One region of the Ureibacillus sp. GCM10028918 genome, then DNA from elsewhere that is predicted to be linked to it. Evidence: riboswitches for the same ligand, from Rfam matches in the RefSeq annotation. Region 1 holds a riboswitch; the other holds the start of a gene.

Region 1 (11,902 bases):
AAAACGATTGAAAACAGACTATATCGATGTCTATCAATTACATGGCGGGACAATTGACGACCCTTGGGATGACATTATTGAAACCTTTGAACGTCTGAAAAAGGAAGGATATATTCGACAGTACGGCATTTCTTCAATTCGCCCGAATGTATTTACGTCCTTTTTACAGCAAAGTAATGCAGTCTCGAATATGATGCAATATAGCCTGCTTGATCGCCGCCCCGAGGAATGGTTTGATGATATTGCGGAATCGAATGCCTCTATTGTCACTCGAGGTTCGATTGCTAAAGGTTTATTAACAAATGAATGGCCAAGACGAGCCGAGAATTCAAACGGCTACTTAACTTACTCAAAAGAAGAATTAACAAAAGCACTCACCGAGCTGCAAAATGAGTATGAAGACATCCATGCCCTGAGTTTAGCTTATAACCTCAGCCATCCAGTGGTTGCTTCAACTGTAATTGGAGCTAGTTCACAACAACAACTGATAGAAAACATTAAAGCATATGAAAAATCACGATCCATTCACGACTTTTCACCAATTCAACAGATTACAAAGAAGGATATTTATTCTGAGCATCGATGAAAAAATATATTGTATTAATTATTGCAGTTTTAATTTTATTGTTTTGTGTTTCCAGTATGACCTACCAACAGCAAACCATAGTGCCTACTTTACAGGAAAAATTGGACAGTCAACCTTTCTATCATTTACTAAGCAAAATTGAAGTAACTTATTGGGGACAAACCATCTCAGTCGAAACTCGGGGATATTACTATTTCATTGAGTTTCTTGTACGAAAAGGATTGCATTTCGTTGGTTATGGATTTATCTCCATACTGTTTTATTTAATGTATCGCAAATTCAAAATGAAATTTTCAGTCATTTATGCCATTCTCACAACTTTTATAGTGGCTTCACTAGATGAATTTCGACAAAGCTTTGTGGCAGGGAGAACTGGTATTTTTGACGATGTCATCCTTGATACAGCAGGGGCAGTTACGTTCATCATACTCTTTAAGCTTTGGGTTACTCTCTATCAGAAAATAAAAAATCCAACGTACAAACCTAATAGAGCAAGCGATTAGAGAATGTAGCATTTCGACGTTATATTCTCTTTTTTTGATGGCCACGTTACCTTGCTATTCTTCTTAACTATTATTTTTTTAAAAACCCTGGACCCATTTCATTTTTTTGATATAATGACACTTATCAGTCATTTAGCAAACGAAAGTTTCAAATAAAAGCTGATGAGAACGTTTTGCATCTATGTGAAATCGTTTAAAAATTTTATAGCGGTGATTGCTATGGGATGACTATAGCAGGAGCAATTTCTGGAGAGTTCGCATTTTTGCGACGCCGAAGGGTTCACAATCTCAGGCAAAAGGACAGAAAAGTAACAATGTAGAAACAGATTTATTCTTTTTTTGATATTCAATCAGAAGGAATAATGTTTTTTCGATATTTTATTTTTGTTATTTTTTATGTCATGAGATGGGAATGCTTCCTATCTCATTTTTTTATTTCCAGCGATTATACCAGGTTTTATGAAATTGGATTTGGTGGTATTTGGACAGAATTTAACAAATCAATGAAAGGATTGACAGTGATCTGCTAGATTTGACGGATACAGTTGAAGTGTCGGGACTATTAAATTCTGACCGTGGATATTGAAAATCATGTCGAGATTTTTAACTAGTCTGACGGGAATAAACTAAAAAGAGTCAACACTATACTAGTTTATAGCCACAAATCCCCTTCCAATAAAAAAACAAAAGCTGGCCGCTTACAATCAGGGGGCATACAAATGGAACATCGAGAATTAAAAAGAGATTTAAAAAATCGGCACGTTCAATTAATTGCCATCGGTGGAACGATTGGTACTGGACTATTTTTAGGATCTGGAGCAGCGATTGAAAAAGCAGGACCATCCATACTTTTTGTTTATTTGATTATCGGAACGGCAGTCTTTTTCGTCATGCGGGCTCTAGGAGAATTGCTGCTCTCAAACTCTGGTTATCAATCTTTTACTGATTTTGCAACAGATTATGTGGGTCCTTGGGCGGGCTATGTAACAGGCTGGACTTATTGGTTCTGCTGGATTATGACTGCCATGGCCGACATTATAGCTGTTGGACTCTATGTACGGTATTGGTTTGACATTCCTCAATGGATGCCAGCTATAGCGTGCTTAGTCCTTTTACTAGGTTTAAATTTATTAACGGTCAAACTCTTTGGTGAGTTAGAATTTTGGTTTGCCATCATTAAAATCATCACCATTATCGCACTTATCATCATTGGTATTGTTCTATTAGTGATTGGATTTGAAACTAAGACAGGCGTTGTGTCTGTAAAAAATTTGTGGGAACATGGCGGTCTCTTCCCGAATGGCGTCTCAGGATTTTTATTTTCCTTCCAGTTGGTTGTCTTTTCCTTTGTAGGGGTTGAATTAGTTGGAGTAACAGCTGCAGAAACTGCAAACCCAAGAAAGAACATCCCATCTGCCATCAATAAAATACCTGTACGCATTCTACTGTTTTACGTTGGTGCTTTATTCGTCATTCTATGTATTAATCCTTGGACGGTTTTAAGTGCAGAAAACAGTCCATTTGTACAAGTCTTTGCACTTGTTGGTATTCCTGTGGCAGCTGGAATTATTAACTTTGTTGTATTAACTTCTGCAGCTTCTGCTGGAAATAGCGGATTATTTTCGACAAGTCGGATTATGTTCAACTTAAGTAAAAACAAGCAAGGTGCAAAATTATTAGGGAAATTAAATAAAAATGCAGTTCCGTCAAACGCTCTTTTTGTTTCTTCCATCGTTGTCTCGATTGGGGCATTGCTAAGCTATGCGATTCCGGACTCCGCATTCAGTATCGTTACGACAATTAGCGCCATTTGTTTCATTTGGGTGTGGAGCATTATTTTAATCTCCCATATTCGTTATAAAAAATATCGCCCAAATCTGCATAAGCGATCAACTTTCAAAGCACCTTTAACACCATTTATCAACTATGTAGTGTTAGCGCTGTTTGCAGCTATTCTTGTTATTATTTTTATTTCGGAAGAAACGCGCTCCGCTTTATTGCTAACACCAATTTGGTTCATCTTGTTGATTTTTACTTATGTAATGAAAAGGATTAAATAGAGTTTATAGACAATAGCCAAACTTGAATTTTCGAGCTTGGCTATTGTCTTTTTCTTCTTAAATATAGTTCAGGTATTAGGGATAGTTGTTTCTAAATTTAGCGAGCATGGTTCTCGATTACCTTTAGCCTTCTATTTAATCAGATAGGGGCTCCGAGCTTGCTTCCCGATTGACTCCCGTCTTAGATTTAACCGGTTAAGGCTCTGTGAGATTGCTTTGCGATGAACTTTCCCCTTCTAATTAATCGGCATAGAACTCCGAGACAGCTAAAATCAATTTGCCTAAAATAAATCAAAATAAAAGACCTTCAGAACGAGATTATTCCGAAGGCCATTTATGTAAGTTACCGAGTGCTTGTTCCTTGTGGTAAAACAAAACTCAAATCACCCCAGCAGCTACCCTACTCTAAAACTTTGAGCCTTGATCACCGAATTTGTCTAATAATTCTTCAAAACTCATATTCTTCTCACGTTGTTTGCGTTCGAATGCTAATCGGGCTTGACGTTCTTCTTCTTTTGCTTGCTCTTCCTCAACTAAGCTTTTCTTAGCTTGTTTTAGTTTTGCCAGAACATCGCCATTTAATTGGTCTTGTAATGTTAACGCTTCTTCCTTTTTTGACGATTGTGAAGATGGCGCTTGATTATGGCCTTGTTTTTTCTTTTTCCCCATGACTATTCACCTACTTGAATTTTCAAATTTCACAGTATAGTTTAACATGATTTATAGGAAAACACGATTGTTCGTAAACGAAATTTGCTGCTCCTATGTATCCGACTTTCCGATAATCAAAAGACATACACAAAAATCCATAATCCATTTTAATTGTATCTTCTAATTTAATTTCATCAACTCTACTAATCTGTGCTTTTTTGTGTGTAAAATAGAAGAAATGAGTCACTTAGAGAAGAGGTGTAGAGATGGAAGATTGGTTAAAATTTCTTTCAGCTAATGTTATTTCTCAAATTTTAGAAACTGCCTTTCAATGGTTTGTTGTTGTCGATCGAGATTCGAAAATTATTTATATAAACGATGAATATTGTCATTTCCTTGAAGTAAGTCGTGAGGAAGCCATTGGCAAACATGTGGCAGATGTGATTGAAAATAGTGAAATGCATCTGGTTATGGAACGAGGTACCGCGGAAATCGCCGCGCCGCATTATATTAAAGGCACTTATATGCTGGCAAACCGTGTGCCGATTGTTATGGATGGTGAAATTATTGGTGCATTCGGAAGCGTCATCTTCCGTGACATGAATGATTGGAAGAAGCTAAGTTCACATGTGCGTAAAACGATGGATCAAATCGAAACAAATATAAATCAATATCGTGAATCCTTTTATAACTTGGCCGATATTAAAGGAATTTCCCAAACGATTCGAAAGATCAAAGAAACGATTGCAACCATTGCCCCCACTAAATTACCCGTTTTAATCGAAGGGGAAATTGGTACAGGGAAAGAAATGTTTGCACAAAGTATCCATGGTTTATCAAATCGAGCGGAAAATTATTTTGTTAAAATAAATTGCTCGACCATCCCGAAAGAATTGCTCGAAGAAGAGATTTTCGGGAGATGGGAAGTTTATCAAGATGTTAAAAAAGGACGGATTCAACGTGCAGAAGGCGGCACGCTATTCATCGAAGAAATCAACGAATTACCCATTACTTTACAGGCAAAGCTATTAAAAGCATTGCAAGACCAAAAAATTCAACCGCTTGGGACAGATGAAGAAATTACAATTGATGTACGTTTTATATTGAGCTCAAACGTTTCTCTAGCAGATATGGTGAAAACCAAACACTTTCGCGAAGATTTATTCTACAAAATTCAGGCAATTACATTGCAAATCCCCCCACTACGCGATCGTATCGAAGATTTGCCCGAGCTGATTCAGACATTTTTGAGTAAATATAGTGTTGAAGCAGGTCGACGAGGCATCAAAATCGATCGGAAAGCTTGGTGGAGTCTCCAACAATATGATTGGCCCGGCAATGTCAGAGAACTGCAGAATGTGTTACAAGCTATTATACATCTAGCAGAAGGCAATCAAATTACCTTCGATGTCCTGCCTCTCCATATTCGCCGTCAAAAAACAACCTTCTCAAAGAGCAATAGTACGTTGGAAGAAATGCTTTTTCAAGTGGAAGGACAAATCTTACAAGAATACTTAGACAACGAAAAGGACAAAATGGAGATTGCAAAAAAGCTCGGTATCAGTCGTTCAACTCTTTATGAAAAAATTAAAAAACACAACTTATGACCTAAATTCCGATATTCTGGACACTTATCCAGTATGTCGGAATTTTTTATTCCAATAGATTCTACACACTACAATCAGTTCACTTCAAAAATTCCGAATTTCCGGAATTCTACTCCCATTGTCCTTGTCACATTTTAGACACACCCTATTGCATACACTAAACCATTCTGCTTTAATACAAATTATAGCGCTTTCATACCTATTTTTTTGTTAGTTTTGTATTTTAAAAGGAGATTTTGTTTTATGAAACAATTATTCGATTCGGCACAAGATGCAGTCAAAAGCATTCAAGATGGATCAACCATCATGGTAGGCGGTTTCGGCTTAGTAGGTATCCCAGAACAACTGATACTTGCACTTGTCAATAAAGGGGTGAAAGATTTAACCATCATTTCGAATAACTGCGGCATTGATGGGTGGGGACTAGGGTTGCTCTTAAAAAATAAGCAGATTAAGAAAATGATAGGCTCCTATGTAGGAGAAAACAAGGACTTTGAGCGGCAAGTGCTCGCAGGTGAAATCGAAGTCGAATTAATACCACAAGGAACACTAGCAGAACGAATACGTGCAGGTGGTGCCGGGATCCCTGCCTTCTATACACCAGCTGGGGTAGGCACATTGGTAGCTAAGGGAAAAGTAACGCGTACATTCAATGATAAAGAATACGTGTTAGAAACGGCATTAACAGCAGATTTCGCATTAATCCGTGCAGCAAAAGCAGATACTGTCGGGAATTTAATTTACAACAAGACAGCTCAAAACTTTAACCCAATGATGGCGGCAGCTGGAAAATTCACGATTGCTGAAGTGGAAGAGATCGTTGAAGTTGGCACTATTAATCCAGACGTTGTGCAAACTCCAAGCATTTACGTGCAAGGGCTTCTACAAGCACACCAAGAAAAACGAATTGAACGATTAACAGTACTTCAAGGATAAAGGAGGATTCATCATGTCATTATCACTTAGAGACCGTATTGCCATACGTGCAGAAAGAGAAATTCAACATGGTGATTACGTCAACCTGGGGATTGGGATGCCCACATTAGTAGCGAATCATATATCGGCAAATAAAACGGTCATTTTACAATCCGAAAACGGCTTACTTGGCATTGGCCCCTACCCTACCAAAGCAGAAGTCGACCCGGATTTAATAAATGCCGGGAAAGAAACGGTCACAACGGTTCCGGGAGCAGCCTTTTTCTCTAGTGCTGAAAGCTTTGCCATGATTCGGGGCGGGCATATCGATGTTGCCATTTTAGGTGGCATGGAGGTTTCCGAAAACGGGGATTTATCGAATTGGATGATCCCTGGCAAGATGATTAAAGGTATGGGTGGCGCAATGGATTTAGTGCACGGAGCGAAAAAAATCATTGTCATCATGGAGCACGTTTCAAAAGACGGTTCACCCAAAATAAAAAAACAGTGTTCATTACCTTTAACTGGAAAGGGTGTGGTAAATCAAATTATAACAGAACGCGCATTCATTGAAGTAACACCAAATGGCTTAGCATTAAAGGAAGTATTTGAAGGATTTACGATTGAAGAAGTTGTCCAGTCGACAGAGGCTAAATTAATTTTAGCGGATGTTCTGGAGAATGTATCAATTTAAACAATCAAATTCGCCTTGGCGTATTTGGGCCCGGATTTTACCCGAACTTGTGGGGTAATTCTTCTAAAAATCTGTGGCATCCGCCGGAGGCTTAGGCCAATAGGATGTTGGTCACTTAGACGATGCCACAGGACGTGGCGCACTTCGACTAAATTCATTAATTTAATCTGGGTTATAACCTAGCTGAATTGCAAAACTTTTAGCATTTATCTCACCACTTATATAAAATGGAAGATTTTATGCTGAATGAAATTAAAGGGGGTACATGGGATGGATGGAAATGTAACATTGAGTATGATTGGTCTTATTGGTGGTCTTATTTTACTTATTTGGTTAACGCTTAAAGGAATTAATATTATTATTGTTGGACCTTTATCTGCCCTATTTGTGGCAGTAATGTCAGGCATGCCGTTATTTCCGCAGCTTGCTGAAGAAGGAGCCGCAAACTTTGTGTCAAACTATATGATAGGCTTTACAGGGTTCATCATGTCATGGTATATGATGTTCCTGCTCGGCGCAGTATTCGGTAAAGTAATGGAGGATAGTGGTGCAGCCGATGCCGTCGCGAAATTCGTTGTAGATAAATTGGGAATGAAATACGCAACCCTTGCAATTGTTATCGCCTGTGCGATTTTAACTTACGGAGGCGTTTCACTCTTTGTTGTAGCATTCGCTGTTTATCCAATGGCTATTTCGCTATTCAAGCAGGCAGATTTACCACGCCGTTTCATTCCGGCAACTTTAGCATTAGGTTCGGTAACTTTTACAATGACCTCAGCTGGTTCACCAGAGATTCAAAACTGGATTCCGATGGATTATTTAGACACTACTCCCTATGCAGGATGGGAAGTTAGTATAATCGTTGCAGCATTCATGGCTATATTCGGTTATTGGTGGTTAAAACGTATAATCAAAAAAGCCGTTGATAAAGGCGAACGTTTTGTGGCTCGGGAATCAGATCCATCATTCGATACAGAACGTGCATTACCAAACCCGATAATGGCGTTCATTCCACTAGCGGTGGTATTAGTCATTTCATTTATCTTCCATGATTCACTGAAGCAATCTGCATTAATTTTAGCCTTACTAGGTGGTATTATTGCAACATTTATCGTGAGCTGGAAATACTTCAAAAACGCTTGGGGGGCCGTTTCTGAAGGCACGGTTGGTGCGATTATTGCAATCGGAAATACAGCTGCCGTTGTAGGTTTTGGCGGTGTAGCAAAAGCGGTACCAGCCTTTGGCGTAGCCGTTGATGCAATGACGCACATTCCAGGTTCACCATTAATTGGTGCTGCTGTCGCTGTTTCAGTGATTGCCGGGATGACAGGATCTGCTTCCGGTGGTCAGTTAATCGCCTTGCCGTTACTTGCACCTGGCTATGTGGACGCAGGTGTTAACCAAGAAGCACTCCACCGAGTTGTAGCCATTTCTTCTGGTGCACTCGATTCTTTACCACATAATGGGTATGTTGTAACGACGATTCAATCCGTTTGTGGCGAAAAACATAAAGACGCTTATTGGTCTGTTGCAGCAACAACCGTTGCAACCCCAGCAATTGGTGTGGCAATCGCGATTATTTTATTCTCTTTAGGTATAGGTATTTAAAGCATATGGGAGCTGGCAATCACTTTGCGGCTCCTTATATAGGAGGTTTTTGATTATGCTGAAAGATAAAGTGGTTCTCATTACAGGTTCTGCACAAGGAATTGGCTTCGAACTTGCGAAAGTATTTTATGCCCAAGGCGCAAAAGTAGTCTTAACAGATATTAATGAAGAAAAAGTAATAGAAGCTGCACTTTCACTTGGCGAGGATGCAGTCGGGTTGAAGTGTGATGTCACTCTTGAAAATGACATACAAAGCGTGATCGGAGCTGCAACCGACAAGTTTGGACGTCTTGATATTCTCATCAACAATGCAGGTATGCAGCATGTAGCCATGATTGATGACTTTCCCACAGATCGCTTTGAACTGATTGTTAAAATTATGCTGACAGCACCATTCATTGCAATCAAACATGCTTTACCAATTATGCGCAAACAAAGCTTTGGCCGCATCATAAACATGGCGTCAATAAACGGCCTGATCGGTTTCGCCGGCAAGGCTGCCTACAATTCCGCGAAACATGGCGTGATCGGCTTAACAAAAGTGGCAGCTCTCGAAACGGCAACAGACGGTATCACGGTAAACGCCATTTGCCCAGGCTATGTCGATACACCACTTGTACGCAACCAATTACAAGATTTAGCCACAACGCGAAACGTGCCATTAGAAAAAGTACTTGAGGAAGTTATTTACCCTCTCGTGCCACAAAAACGGCTACTTGATGTTTCAGAGATTGCAGATCTTGCCCTCTTTATCGCAAGCGACGCATCAAAAGGAATGACCGGTCAAGCAGTTGTATTAGATGGCGGTTATACGATTCAATAAAAGTAAACGCTACTTTCATTTAGTGCCTCTATTTTGGAGGCGCTTTTTCATTGTCTAGGTATACTAAAACGATTGATTTTTATTCATTAAAGAGTCGATTCTTTAAGCAAAACACTACATATTAATTCTCCGAGTCCACTTACCATTTGAAAACAAAAATCTCCGTCTTCAGCTCTTCCAATATTTAACTAAACACTAAAAAAGTAAATGGAAGTACTTTACGTGCCAGTATAGGAAAAATTAACTCAAACAAACCTACCTTCACTGTAAATTTGAATATTTTTTGTGAAATAATAATAACAGTGAACACAATATAAAAAAAGAAAATATATTATTATAAACGCTCCTTCCCTTTCTAAACACTCCCTTAAAGCATATTTATCTAAAGGATACTCTATTTTTTCATAGCAATATCACTTGGCTGTTAGATAGCTCTTGAGCCTTCACTTTTTAAATCCTTCTAAATTTTCGTAATAAATTCTCCACAAAAAGCAGGATTCTTAATTATCCAAAAAACCAATCACATAAAAAATATGAACATAGTGTTACAATTAACATATTCGGGAATAGTGTAAGGATTATGTTAAATACTATAAATGAATCGAGGTGTTTTTAATGAAACGAAAAAAACTCTTATGGGCTTCAAGTATTATTACAACTATTCTTTCAACCGGTGCTGCGATCTTTGGATATATTGCGACCAATCAACTTATGTATATTAAAAAGAAAGATGTTGATTTTATCTATGATCGTGAATTAAAAGCACAACGCTTTGATGAAAAATGGTTTAATCAATGTCCAAAGGAAGAATTAAGTATTGATTCTCCCAATGGTTATCCAATAAAAGGTATTTTCTTAAAGCCCCTAAATACAAAAAATACAATAATCATATGTCACGGTGTAACTGAAAATAAAATCAGCATGGTCAAATATGCGCGCATGTTCGAAAGACTTGGATTCAACACCTTTGTTTTTGACCACAGGCGACATGGGGACTCAGGTGGAAAAACAACAAGCTATGGCTACTATGAAAAATTTGATGTGGCCGCTGTTGTACAAACTGTGAAATCCATCGTTGGCGAGGATGCTCTTATTGGGATCCAGGGAGAATCAATGGGTGCCGCAAGTATGATTTTATATGCTGGCTTACTGGAAGATGGCGCAGACTTTTATATTGCGGATTGTGGCTTTTCGAACTTTTCAGAGCTGATTTCGCAAATTATGATGAAAACAAAATATCTTCGTACAAAAATCCCAATCCACTTAGCCAATATTTTTCTTCGCATTCGCGATGGCTATACATTTAAAAGCGTCACACCAAAGGAAGCGGTGAAAAACATCTCCTCCCCTGTTCTATTTATTCATAGCCTAGGGGATGACTTCATTCTTCCTTACATGACAGAGGAACTGTATGAAGAAAAACAAGGACCGAAAATGATCAAGTTATTTGAAAAAGGCGGCCATGCCGAGTCATTTAACGAAAATCAACAAGAATACGAACAAATTGTTTCAGAGTTTATCGAGAATTATGTCTATAAAAAGACAAACGAAACGGTTGTTACACCAATAAATGAAATTAGAAACGCAATAAATGAAATTCCACTGGATGAAATGATAAGAACAGCGGAACAAATTCCGCTCGATGAGAAAGAAATATCCTAACAACGAAAACCGTCTCTTCATACTTGAGACGGTTTCCTTTTTGGTCAAAAAGCCTTTAAAAAAGCAAAACAACAGTTTTACATAAGTAAACTGTTGTTAGATTACAATTATTTATCTTGTAATTTATTCATTTGCGACATCATTTGACGCACTTGTTTTTCAGATGGTTTACGTCCCATTTGAGCCATCATCACACGAATCATTTGTTCGTTGATCGGTGGGTTTTCTTTTAAGTATTTCATCATGTATTGACGAGCAAAGTAGAAACCTAGTGCTACGCCCCCTGCTAGAGCGACGATAACAATAATAATCCAAATCCATGTAGCCATTTTGTGCCTACCTCCTCCACTACCATTTATACCGAGATAAACTCTCCATGAAGGATTATACACTATTAACCGCATCGTTACTAGTTTTTCAATAATTTTTTTACTGTTGGGATTACCTACATGATTATACCAAATCTCTATAGCTAATATGATGCATGCTTGATTGGTTTCAACCAACCGCATTCGGAATCCTCTGCATTAAATGCAATGAACGAATCATTCATTTGGCTTAGGCTGTGGAATAAATCCAGATCCAACATTCGGGAGCCTTCACAAATTGCTTCTATATGATACGTACATACTTTTATTTTCAAACCACCTTTAAATTGGTGTTCAAATTTCATATATTCATTCACCCATTGGATAGTCGGAAAACTTTTCTTTAAATGCTCATAGAGTACACCTTGTACCATTCTTCCTTCAATTGGTTCACAGAGATAGCTTAGCTGCTTGCTAACAGAGGA
Region 2 (11,902 bases), on a different contig from region 1:
AAGAAAAAACGAGGTATCTATAAGATACCTCGTTTTTATCTTAGTGATGTAATTGTGGTGGGTAGCCTTGATTTAAAATTGTCATAACTACAAACCAACCAAAAATTGCTGCAGTAGCAATACTAAAAACTAAAGAAAGGATATTCTTTTCTTTGATTGCCTGGAAGAAATTTACTACTGCAAAAATTGCTACTAAAGCGAAAATAACCATTAATAAGTTCATTAAAAAGACACTCCTTTCGACATCAATAGATGCATGTCGATAAACAATATTCCTTCTTTATTGTAAATCACCTTACCCTGTTTGTCGAGAAGAAATAATCTGATTGTTTGACTAGACAATGTAATTTTTTTCTAATCCATGTATAATAATCGAGAGGTGATTTCAATGTTAAATGTTAAAGCATATAGTTTAGGCCCAATTCAAACAAATTGTTATATAATTAGTAATAAGCAAAAAGACTGTATAATATTCGACCCAAGTGAAGAATCTTCAAAGTTAATAAAAGTAATTCAGTCAAATCAATTAAAACCAAAAGCCATCTTTTTAACCCATACTCATTTTGATCATATTGGTGCTGTGGAAGATCTAAGAGAGCAGTTTAATCTGCCTTTATATGTACATGAAAAAGAAGTCGCTTGGCTTGGTGACCCAATGAAAAATGGTTCTGGAAGGTATGCAGAGCTTCCGAATTATATTGTTCAAAAACCTTTGGAAGAGCATATCATACGCAAGGAACAATCATTTAATGTGGCGGGTTTAAGTTTTAAAGCAGTTTTTACTCCAGGCCATTCACCTGGCAGTATTTCATATATTTTTGAAGAAGACGGTTTTGCAATCGTAGGGGATACATTATTTGAGGGAAGTATCGGTAGAACAGATTTACTTGGAGGTTCTCATAAGCAGCTAATAAATTCCATTCATGAAAAATTATTAGTATTACCCGACGATACAATTATTTACCCTGGACATGGCAGCTATACGACTCCAGCACAAGAAATGGATACGAACCCATTTTTAAACGGATTTTAAATAATTATTAAACGAAAACGATTCTACATTGTTTGAATCGTTTTTTTGTTCTTCAAGAAACAGTAAAATTGCTCTGTGTGAATCGCATTAATACAATTTCATAAAGCATCACCCTCCCGAAGTAGTGGACTGTCTAGGAAGCGAAAAAAGATTGTTTTAATTAGGCACTGCTGGAAGCTTCTAGGAGCCAGGTACCGGTCTTGCACTTTTGGTATAAATAAAAAACATCGACCGAGTATTCAGTCGATGTCATTTATTAGTGGCCTGCACCAGGTACGTGTATAAACGTAGTGTAGTACGTAAATCCTGCGAAGAATATTGTTAAATAAGCTCCGAAAATGTACATGTACATGCGCTCTGTTAGGTTTAAGAAGCCTAATAATAAGAATAAAATTGTATTACCAACGAATAATAGCGAAACCTCGTACATATCACCAAGGTAGAACATAACGGCAAAAACACCAGTCCAGAAAGCCATAACTTTATACATGTTACTCATGAAGTATCCCTCCTTTTTCCAAACGACACAATAATATCATCTTTTATTATAAATGATTTGAAACTATAATGTAAACTCAAACTTGCATTAAGTTTGTGACAATAGAGTAGAAAATACTAGAGACATTAATTTGGTACCTCTATTTCATATTGACAATTCTCACAATTATGGTTCATACTTTCCACTTGTACAAAGTCATTTTGTGTAAATAGTGCATCAACTTGTCCTTTCAAAAAAGATTCATGTAGAGTACATATAATTTCATTATCTGTAGAAAATTGATTTTTAAACGGACAGTTATAAATTGAGAAAGTTATTTTTCTTCCCTTATTAGTTTCTACGATTTGCGGTATATATCCAATCATTGAAGATGCAGTAGTTAAGAGTTTAATTTTTTCATCAAAATCAGTTAGAGCTAATCCTTTTCTGCCTTTGAGCAATAGATTCATTTCAGATTTTCCATCATCATAACTAATTCGTTTAGCTTTCTCGAGAGCAACAGGTCCCAATTCATTTAATAGTAGCATTGACCATTTTATTAATCGACGATCATCTTTCTTTGGAAAACTTAATTCGATTCCTTGTTCGGAAGCTTTGTATTCCCGTCCTGGTCTTCCACCTTTGCCGGATTTCACAAAGTTAGCTGACAGTAAATTAATTTCTGAAAGCTTCGTCAAATGAAGTCTGGCAACATTGGGATGAATATTAAATTGGTCCGCAATCGCTTGTACAGTAAATGATTTTTTTTGTTGAAGCAGGAATTCATATATCTGGTATCGTGTTTCATCGGATAATGTACTCGTTATTTTTAAAGGATGTATCATGCCATGCAATCACCTTTCCACTATTTTTTTACTTTTCTTACAATTTTATTTTAACTTTACTGAAATAGAATTGATATAGAAATTATGAAGTAATTATACAATTACCGCAAAACTGATAGATTTTCTGTTTATTCTATGAACAGAGTTATTGAAGCCAAAATAGAAATTTCCCCAAGTTTAATGTACTCAAAAATTAAACTTAGGGAAAAGGGTTTTCAACTTAAAAGTACCAAGATATACTGGCTATAAACAGTTGCGGTCAACTAATTGCTCTAAAAAACAAGGAGGTGTTTTTATGGAGATAGAATCGGTTGTTGAGAGCAAGAGTATGCAATTATTGTTAAAGGCACTTCACTTCGGGGCATCTGATATTCATATTGTTCCTCAGCAAGGTAGCTATTCTATCCATTTCAGAAAATATGGGAAGCTATTTCCAACAAGCGATCTACCGAATGAAATCGGTGATAGAATTATTTCTTATTTTAAATTTTTATCAGCTCTTGATATTAGTGAAAAAAGAAAGCCTCAAAGTGGTTCTTTCCAGAAGGAACTTTTGAATCAATTATACGCGTTTCGCGTGTCTACATTACCCTCGATTTTTAAAAGAGAGAGTTTAGTTATTCGAATCCTTGTACAAAACTCCCGCCTTCCAATCTCTTCTATATCTTTAAATCCAAATTCGGCACAAAAATTAATTCAGCTCGTTTCCAACCGACAAGGTTTATTGCTATTTTGTGGCGCTACTGGATCAGGAAAAACCACAACGTTATACTCCTTAGTCAATCATGCGAGCGAAATGCTGGCACGCCATGTTATTTCGCTGGAAGATCCAGTTGAGAGCAACCAATCTAATTTACTGCAAATTCAAGTGAACGAACGTGCGGGTGTCACATATGCCACAGGTTTAAAGGCTATTTTACGGCATTCTCCAGATGTTATTATGATTGGGGAAATTAGAGATGGTGAAACAGCAAAGATTGCCGTTGAAGCAGCGCTTACTGGCCATTTAGTACTTTCAACTATACATGCAAAGGACACAGTCAATTGTATCTATCGGCTGCTGGATTTAAATATCTCACTCGAGGAAATTAGACAAGCTGTCATTGGTATCATTGCCCAGTCGCTAGTACAAGTAGGAAGTGAAGAAAGAAAAGCTCTCTATGAAATTTTGAGTGACCTCAATCTTGTTGATGCAATTGCGGCAACTATGCGAGGCGAACAGTATAGGCTGCCACAATCTGAAAGGCTAACGAATCAGCTGGCTTCATATGAGGTGAGAAAAAGAAATGCATCTACTACTTCATAAACTAAAAAACCTCTCGTTCCGCCCTAATAAAAATAAGAAAGTACGAGAGTTACCTTCCTTCCTGAACCGAATCAGCACATTGTTGAACGAAGGGTATACTTTCCCGGATTCAATTGATATGTTGTTGCCTTATCACGTAGATAATCCCGCTGAATGGCGTAATATGATTGAAGGAAAATTGAAAAATGGTGAAGATTTAACCGAAATCTTGCAGTGTTTTTCTATTCCAAAACATTTTTTAATAGCTATTAAAATTTCAGAGGAAAGCGGAAAACTTGCTCAAAGTTTGCAATCCATCTCTACACAACTAGATTTTAATGAAAAAATGAGAAAAAAAATAATCCACCTATTAAGCTATCCTATTCTCCTTAGTATTGTTCTAATGAGTATCTTTTTTGCATTTCGCCTTTACTTTCTACCAAATATCACACAAATACTAAATACTAGAACTGAGGTTAGTAGTAATACTACTTTATTGATCTCATCAATTTTCCTCCGATTGCCGGATATATTAGGCTTTGCGTTCATTATTGCTCTTTGCCTCGTTATCACCTCTATTGTTTTCATCCAGAAACAAGATGTCCAGAAACGATTACCAATGATGTTGAAGCTCCCCATAATTAATTACTTTTACAAAATGCATATCACAAATCAATTAGCCAAAACGATGGGGGACCTTTTAATCGGAGGATTTTCACTTCAACATGCCCTTACCATACTACAAAATCAACAACTAAATAAGACATTAGCCTATGTGTCAAAAGAAATTGAGAGGCAAGTAATTTTTGGTGAGTCACTTTCATCGGCTGTCTTTAATTTAGGCTGGTTTTCAGCAAAATTCGAAGAGTTTATAAAACACGGAGAAAAGAGTGGTTATTTAGGAAGGCAATTATTAATTTACAGTGAGTTGATTGATGAAAAATTACAATATTTTATCAAAAAAGGGATTTCAATTATACAACCGATGTTCTTTATCATCATTGCGTTAAGTATCATTGCAGCATATTTAAGTATTCTGCTTCCGATGTACGAACTAATTGAAATAATTTAACAGGAGCGTGTATCACTTGAATAATAAGAACGAAAAAGGATTTACTCTAATCGAAATGCTAATCGTTTTGCTAATAATATCGGTTCTCATATTGGTTACGATACCAAATGTTACAAAACACTTTGCGACAATTGATAATAAGGGGTGTGAAGCCTATTTGCAGATGGTGCAGGGGCAGGTCGAAGCCTATAAAATTGATCATAACACTTTACCTACATTAAGCCAGTTAAAAACTGAAGGTTACTTGACCGATGAAGAAGAAACTGCATGTCCTAATGGTGACTTGATTGAAATAGAAAGTAATGGAAATGTAGTAGCAGTCAAAAAGTCAAGTCCTGAGGATGCGAGTGGTAGCTAAGTTTCGCACACAAGAGTATATAAAGAATCGCAAAGGGTTTACCTTAGTTGAAATACTCCTTGTACTATTTATTTTCCTTCTCATATCTTCAATCGTTTTTCAAATAACAGTCAAGCTTTCAGAAAAACGAGCAGTAGATCAGTTTTTTCAGCAGCTAGTATTAGATATTCAAGAAATGCAAGCACGGGCAATTCATAATGAAGAGACGATCTACGTCCAATTTTATAATGACAATCATTATAAAGTCTTCGATGTATCTACTGGAGAAACCATATTGGAAAAGGATTTCCCGAGTAATATTAAGCTTGATATTTATAGCAATTTGAAACGTTTTATTATTAATCCAAAAGGTGAGGTTTCGCCTTTTGGAACCATAAAGTTTGATACCCCTTATGGAAAAAAGGATCTAATTATCTATATTAAAGAAGGACGGATGAGGTTGGTTGAATAGTAAAGGAATCGCATTTGTAGAGACACTGCTAACGGTTGTTATTGTTTTGGTTATAACGGGTTCATTAATTCCATTAACCTATCAATTAAAAACTACACTATATAACCAAAAACTAGAACTGCATGCGTCTGAAACAGCTTTAGAGGCCGCAAAATTGATAAAATCCCAAACTGTATTTAGTGGGACCAAATCCATTGATCAAAATGAATATCAATGGACATATGATGGAGAACAAATTTGTGTCCAATTTAATAATTTAAGTGGAGAGCGAGTGAAATGCATCAATCGAAATGAGAATAGTTCAAAATAATCAAGGTTACACACTCCTTGAAGCTCTTTTTTCCTTTGTCGTCTTTGTCCTTCTTTCTCAAATTTTGTTGTTGGTAATGTTTTGGATTAAGCAAATGGATACGACCTTCTTTACTAAAGAACATGTACAATGGGAACTTTTTGTTCAAGATGTCCAGCAATCTTTCTCAAATGTTAAAGAGGTTAGATTATCAGACCAATCCAATACAGTAGAAGTCTTCTATACGGAGTCGAGAGAAACAATAAAGATAAATCGCAGCGGGGATGTTCTGCGTCAGACAGTGAATAATGAAGGGAATATTCCGTTGTTAATAGGAATTGATAGTGCTGTGTTTGGTTGGGATGGAGAATTTATCACCATAGCTGTAATCTTTCAAAATGGTATAGAAAAGGAGAGGAGGTTTTTTGTTCAAACGAATACGGAATGAGAGAGGAGCAACTTTTGCACTTGCTATCCTGTTGCTATTGGTGACAACTTCTTTTATTACTTTCTATTGTTTATCCTACGAATCACAAATAAAGTTGTATAATTCGTTGGAATTCACCAATGTTCATGCTACGATAAACCTACTGAAGGAAATTGTTAGTAGGTAGTAGATAGATTTTGGAAAGTCAAAGAAGGTGATAGCATGCGAAAAATATATTTAGTAGGCTTCATGGGATGTGGTAAGAGCGCTATCGGACGAAGGCTAAGTTATTTTTTAAGAGTGCCATATTATGACATGGATCATGAGATTGTTCGGCAACAAGGGATGTCGATTCCTGAAATATTTGAGGAATATGGGGAAGCTCATTTTAGAACATTGGAGACAGAATTTCTTCTTAACTTCCGTGACGAAGCATGTATTATTGCAACTGGCGGTGGAGTTGCAATAAGTGAAGAAAATCGTAAAATAATGCGTCGCTCCGGGTTGGTCTTTTTTTTAGATGCAACATTTGAAGATATCTATATGCGGATTAAAAATGATAAAAATCGACCAATCGTGCAACGTTCTACTAAACAAGAGTTGGAACTGTTGTATCAAACAAGAAGAAAATTCTATCGAGCTGCCGGGCATATTCGAGTATTAACAGAGGGCCGAATACTTCGTCAAATTGTTGAGTATATTGGATTCCAAGTGAATCGTTTAAAAGGCGAATGATATCTAAAGACTTACTATTAATGTTCGCCTTTGAACTAAATTTAAAAAAAGATTGCCTTTTCATAACAACCAATGTTAGGATATAGCCAAGAGAGGTCGTATTTAGTACATTGAATTATGAATATTTGCGCGGATGATTGTGCGGGGAGAGAACGTGAAAAGCGTCGCCGAAGGAGCAAGTAGTGAAGAACTATGAATCTCTCAGGCAAAAAGACTCGTACAGGACGCATCTCTGGAGAGTGCTGTTTCGTTTTGTTTGATTCAGCCACCAAAGGGGAAAGCCAATTTTATCGTTTCAAAATTACTATGAACGATTTGGTGTAACTTTCAGGTGCAAGGACAGGGGATTCCTCAACATAGGGGATTCGTCTGTCCTTTTTTATGTGCAAAAATATCGATAATACTAGGGGGACTTGAAGATGGGGAATGAATTAAAACGAACGCCTTTATTTGACGAGTATGCAAAATATGGTGGGAAAACAATTGATTTTGGAGGCTGGGATTTACCAGTCCAATTCTCTTCCATCAAAGAAGAGCATGATGCTGTTCGTAACCGTGCTGGCCTTTTTGATGTATCCCATATGGGTGAAATCATTGTAGAAGGAAAAGATGCATTAGCTTATTTACAGCATTTATTAACCAATGATATTTCAAAAGTTGTAATTGGTGGAGCACAATATAATGCTATGTGCTACGAAAATGGTGGAGTTGTGGATGACCTCTTAGTTTACCGATTAGAAGATGAGAAATATTTATTGTGCGTTAATGCGGCTAATATTGAAAAAGATTTTGAATGGATGAAAGCTTGCGTACAAGGGGAAGTAACAGTAACGAACAAATCCGACGAATATGCACAGATTGCCTTGCAAGGTCCTCTCTCTGAAGAAATACTACAAACTTTAACAGAAATAAACCTAAACTCTTTAAAATATTTTAAATTTATAGAAAACGCTCAGATTGCTGGAAACAATGTATTACTTTCCCGTACGGGTTATACGGGAGAAGATGGCTTTGAACTTTACGGAGAACCTCAAGCCATTATTGCTCTTTGGACTAAAATATTGGAAGCAGGAAAGAACAAGGGAGTTGTGCCGGCAGGATTAGGCGCACGTGACACTCTACGTTTTGAAGCGTGTCTGCCACTTTACGGTCAGGAGCTTTCAAAAGACATTTCACCACTTGAGGCTGGAATCAGTTTTGCTGTAAAGCTTCAAAAGGAAAGTGACTTTATTGGAAAAAACGCATTGATTGCTCAAAAGGAAAATGGTTTATCTCGTAAGCTGATCGGTGTTGAAATGATTGATAAAGGAATCCCTCGTCATGGTTATAAAGTGTATAAAGATGGTGTTGAAATCGGTGAAATTACAACTGGTACTCAATCACCTCTAACAAAAAGAAATATCGGTCTAGCCTTAATTGATGCAAAATTTGCGCAATTAGATATAGAGATAGAAATTGAGATTCGTAATAAAAAATTGAAGGCGAAAACTACTGCAACTCCTTTTTATAAACGCTCAAAATAAATTGTGAAAAGAGGCTTATATAATGGTACATCGTTATCTTCCTATGACGGAACAAGACAAAAAAGATATGCTTGCCACTATTGGTGTAGAAAGTGTAAACGAACTATTTTCGGATATTCCTGAAAGTGTTCGCTTCCAAGGGTTATACGATATTAAAGCGGCAAAATCAGAATCTTCACTACTAAAAGAATTAAAACAGCTTGCTGCAAAAAATGAAGACACGGATTCGAATATTTCTTTCTTGGGTGCTGGTATTTATAACCATTATAAACCGGTCATTGTGGATCATGTTATTTCTCGTTCAGAGTTTTACACAGCCTACACACCATATCAACCTGAAATTTCACAAGGTGAACTTCAAGCGATTTTTGAATTCCAGACAATGATTGCAGAATTGACTGGAATGGATTTAGCTAATTCATCGATGTACGATGGAGGTACCTCATTAGCGGAAGCTGGGATGCTTGCTGCGGGTCACACTCGTCGAAAAAAATTGCTTGTTTCTGAATCAATCCATCCTGAATATCGTGATGTAGTTGCTACCTATGCATACGGTCAATCTATTGAGGTTGTGACTGTGCCAACGAATAATGGTGTTACTGATATCAACAAATTAATAGATTTAATAGACGACAATACAGCTGGGGTTATGGTGCAATATCCAAACTTCTTTGGTCAAATTGAAGATCTCCAAGCAATTGGTGATATTGCTCATGAAGCTAAAGGATTATTTATTGTTTCAGCAAATCCACTTGCATTAGGCATCCTGACACCTCCAGGTAAATTGGGGGCGGACATTACTGTTGGGGATGCACAAGTATTTGGTATTCCTGAAAGCTTTGGTGGTCCTTATTGTGGTTATTTCGCTACAACAACTAAGCTAATGCGTAAAGTGCCGGGTCGTTTAGTAGGTGAAACAGTGGATCAGGATGGTCGTCGTGGCTATGTATTAACATTGCAAGCCCGCGAACAGCATATTCGCCGTGAAAAAGCGACGTCTAATATCTGTTCGAACCAAGCATTATTAGCACTTGCTGCATCTGTTGCCATGACTGCACTTGGTAAAAACGGCGTGCAAGAAATGGCGAAACAAAATATTGTGAAAACGCGTTATGCGAAAAATGCTTTTGAAGCAGCTGGATTCACAGTTTCGTTCCAAGGTGCACATTTTAATGAAATTGTTGTGAAAACAACTAAACCTGTAAATGAAATAAATAAACAACTAATTCAAGACGGTATTATCGGTGGTTACGACTTAGGAACAGTTTATCCTGAACTAGAAAACAATGTATTAATTGCTGTTACGGAATTACGTACAAAAGAAGAAATCGACGCACTAGTTGAGAAAATGGGGGCTTACAATGCATAACGAAAATCAATCACTCATTTTTGAATTATCCAAAGAAGGACGTGTAGGCTACAGCTTACCAGAATTAGATGTACAGGATTTTGATTTAAAAGATTTATTACCAGAAGGATTTGTACGTGAAGAAGCTGCTGAATTACCGGAAGTGGCTGAATTAGACATTATGCGTCATTATACTGCCCTATCTCGTCGTAATCACGGGGTAGATTCAGGATTCTATCCATTAGGTTCTTGTACAATGAAATATAATCCTAAGATTAACGAAAACGTAGCTAGATTATCAGGTTTTGCCAATATCCACCCTCTACAAGATGAGGCTACTGTACAAGGAGCAATGGAATTATTATATGAACTTCAAACTTCATTAGTAGAAATTACAGGAATGGATGAAGTGACTTTACAACCGGCAGCGGGAGCTCATGGAGAATGGACAGCATTAATGATGATTCGTGCATTCCATGAAGCAAATGGCGAAGGTTATCGTAACAAGGTAATCGTACCGGACTCTGCGCACGGAACGAACCCAGCTTCAGCAACGGTTGCAGGTTTTGAAACTATTACCGTGAAATCGAACGAAGATGGTTTAGTAGATTTAGACGATTTACGTCGTGTAGTTGGAGAAGATACTGCCGCATTAATGCTAACAAATCCAAATACATTAGGTTTGTTTGAAGAAAACATTATAGAAATGGCTGAAATCATTCACGGGGTTGGCGGTAAGGTCTACTATGATGGGGCCAACTTAAATGCCGTTATGAGTAAAGCGCGTCCAGGAGACATGGGCTTTGACTGTGTACATTTAAATCTTCATAAAACATTCACAGGTCCTCATGGTGGGGGTGGTCCAGGGTCGGGTCCAGTTGGTGTGAAAGCGGATCTAATTCCTTTCTTGCCAAAACCTGTTTTAGTGAAGACAGAAGATGGATCTTTCCATTTTGATTACAACCGTCCGCAATCAATTGGTCGTGTAAAGCCCTATTACGGAAACTTTGGAATCAATGTTCGTGCGTATACTTATATCCGTACAATGGGTCCAGATGGTTTAAAAGCCGTAACTGAATATGCTGTATTAAATGCAAACTATATGATGCGTCGCTTGGAGCCTTACTTTGACCTGCCATATAACCGTCATTGTAAGCACGAATTCGTTCTTTCTGGTCGTCGTCAAAAGAAATTGGGTGTTCGTACTTTGGATATTGCAAAACGTCTATTAGACTTTGGATATCACCCGCCAACAATCTACTTCCCATTGAATGTTGAAGAAGGAATGATGATTGAGCCGACAGAGACCGAATCTAAAGAAACATTAGATGCATTTATCGATGCAATGATTCAAATCGCAAATGAAACAGAAGAGAATCCGTCAATCGTTCAAGAAGCGCCACATACAACAGTGATCAGCCGTTTAGACGAAACTCGTGCTGCCCGTACACCGGTACTCCGTTATACGAAAATCGAAGGTTAATACGAAATAGACGTCTCGATATGGGACGTCTATTTCATTATTAGTTGGTAATTTATCAAAAATTTGACAACAGATAAAAGGTGTTTCATTAATTTGATTGTTTTTAATTTAATAAAAAATGCCCAAAATAAATTAATCTATATTATAATAGGAAGAAACTCATAATATGTCATTTTGGGATAGCGCTTTTTTTGCGTGTCATATAGATGGAAGAATGTAAAGAGCGGCAGGGAAGATATATATTTCGAATCATTTTAAAGGGACATCTCACAAACTTTGAGACGTCCCTTTTAGTCGGTAAAATAGTATAATTTTGAGTAAAAGCAACATAAGAACAAAACATTGCCCGATCGATTTTGGGCATGAATCGTGATTTTCTAATGGCTTATGCTTTTGATTTCACTTTACCTGTCCAAGTTTTGAATCCGCCTTGTAATTGGTAAACCTGATTATAGCCTTTTTTCTTTAAGAAAAGAGCAGTACGCGCACTACGGCCTGCATTTTGGCAATACAGGTAGACTGGTAAATCTGGTCGGATTTCTTTGTAGCGTTGGCGAAGTTGCGTTGAGGGGATA

The links. A riboswitch is a leader RNA that binds a small molecule or an ion and turns the genes downstream of it on or off. The one in region 1 is predicted to bind glycine.
Region 2: linked by a shared signal. The riboswitch ahead of gcvT (glycine cleavage system aminomethyltransferase GcvT) and the one ahead of ACFQU5_RS04325 (amino acid permease) in region 1 are both predicted to bind glycine.

What each region holds. Positions count from the first base shown of each region.
Region 1 is NZ_JBHTFK010000005.1:205,072-216,973, forward strand. Features, by position in the region: gene ACFQU5_RS04315 (aldo/keto reductase) at 1-586, shown strand, start outside; gene ACFQU5_RS04320 (VanZ family protein) at 583-1,089, shown strand; glycine riboswitch at 1,326-1,403, shown strand; gene ACFQU5_RS04325 (amino acid permease) at 1,809-3,149, shown strand; gene ACFQU5_RS04330 (YqkE family protein) at 3,555-3,818, opposite strand; gene ACFQU5_RS04335 (sigma-54 interaction domain-containing protein) at 4,067-5,407, shown strand; gene ACFQU5_RS04340 (CoA transferase subunit A) at 5,651-6,343, shown strand; gene ACFQU5_RS04345 (3-oxoacid CoA-transferase subunit B) at 6,357-7,016, shown strand; gene ACFQU5_RS04350 (GntP family permease) at 7,287-8,624, shown strand; gene ACFQU5_RS04355 (3-hydroxybutyrate dehydrogenase) at 8,680-9,447, shown strand; gene ACFQU5_RS04360 (alpha/beta hydrolase) at 10,063-11,109, shown strand; gene ACFQU5_RS04365 (YneF family protein) at 11,217-11,438, opposite strand; gene sirA (sporulation inhibitor of replication protein SirA) at 11,582-11,902, opposite strand, start outside.
Region 2 is NZ_JBHTFK010000002.1:402,857-414,758, forward strand. Features, by position in the region: gene ACFQU5_RS01935 (DUF2759 domain-containing protein) at 41-223, opposite strand; gene ACFQU5_RS01940 (MBL fold metallo-hydrolase) at 389-1,033, shown strand; gene ACFQU5_RS01945 (DUF2626 family protein) at 1,290-1,532, opposite strand; gene ACFQU5_RS01950 (helix-turn-helix transcriptional regulator) at 1,658-2,356, opposite strand; gene comGA (competence type IV pilus ATPase ComGA) at 2,652-3,662, shown strand; gene comGB (competence type IV pilus assembly protein ComGB) at 3,643-4,713, shown strand; gene comGC (competence type IV pilus major pilin ComGC) at 4,730-5,071, shown strand; gene comGD (competence type IV pilus minor pilin ComGD) at 5,061-5,522, shown strand; gene ACFQU5_RS01975 (hypothetical protein) at 5,515-5,832, shown strand; gene comGF (competence type IV pilus minor pilin ComGF) at 5,813-6,259, shown strand; gene ACFQU5_RS01985 (shikimate kinase) at 6,461-6,973, shown strand; glycine riboswitch at 7,107-7,200, shown strand; gene gcvT (glycine cleavage system aminomethyltransferase GcvT) at 7,393-8,496, shown strand; gene gcvPA (aminomethyl-transferring glycine dehydrogenase subunit GcvPA) at 8,519-9,865, shown strand; gene gcvPB (aminomethyl-transferring glycine dehydrogenase subunit GcvPB) at 9,858-11,327, shown strand; gene ACFQU5_RS02005 (rhodanese-like domain-containing protein) at 11,713-11,902, opposite strand, start outside.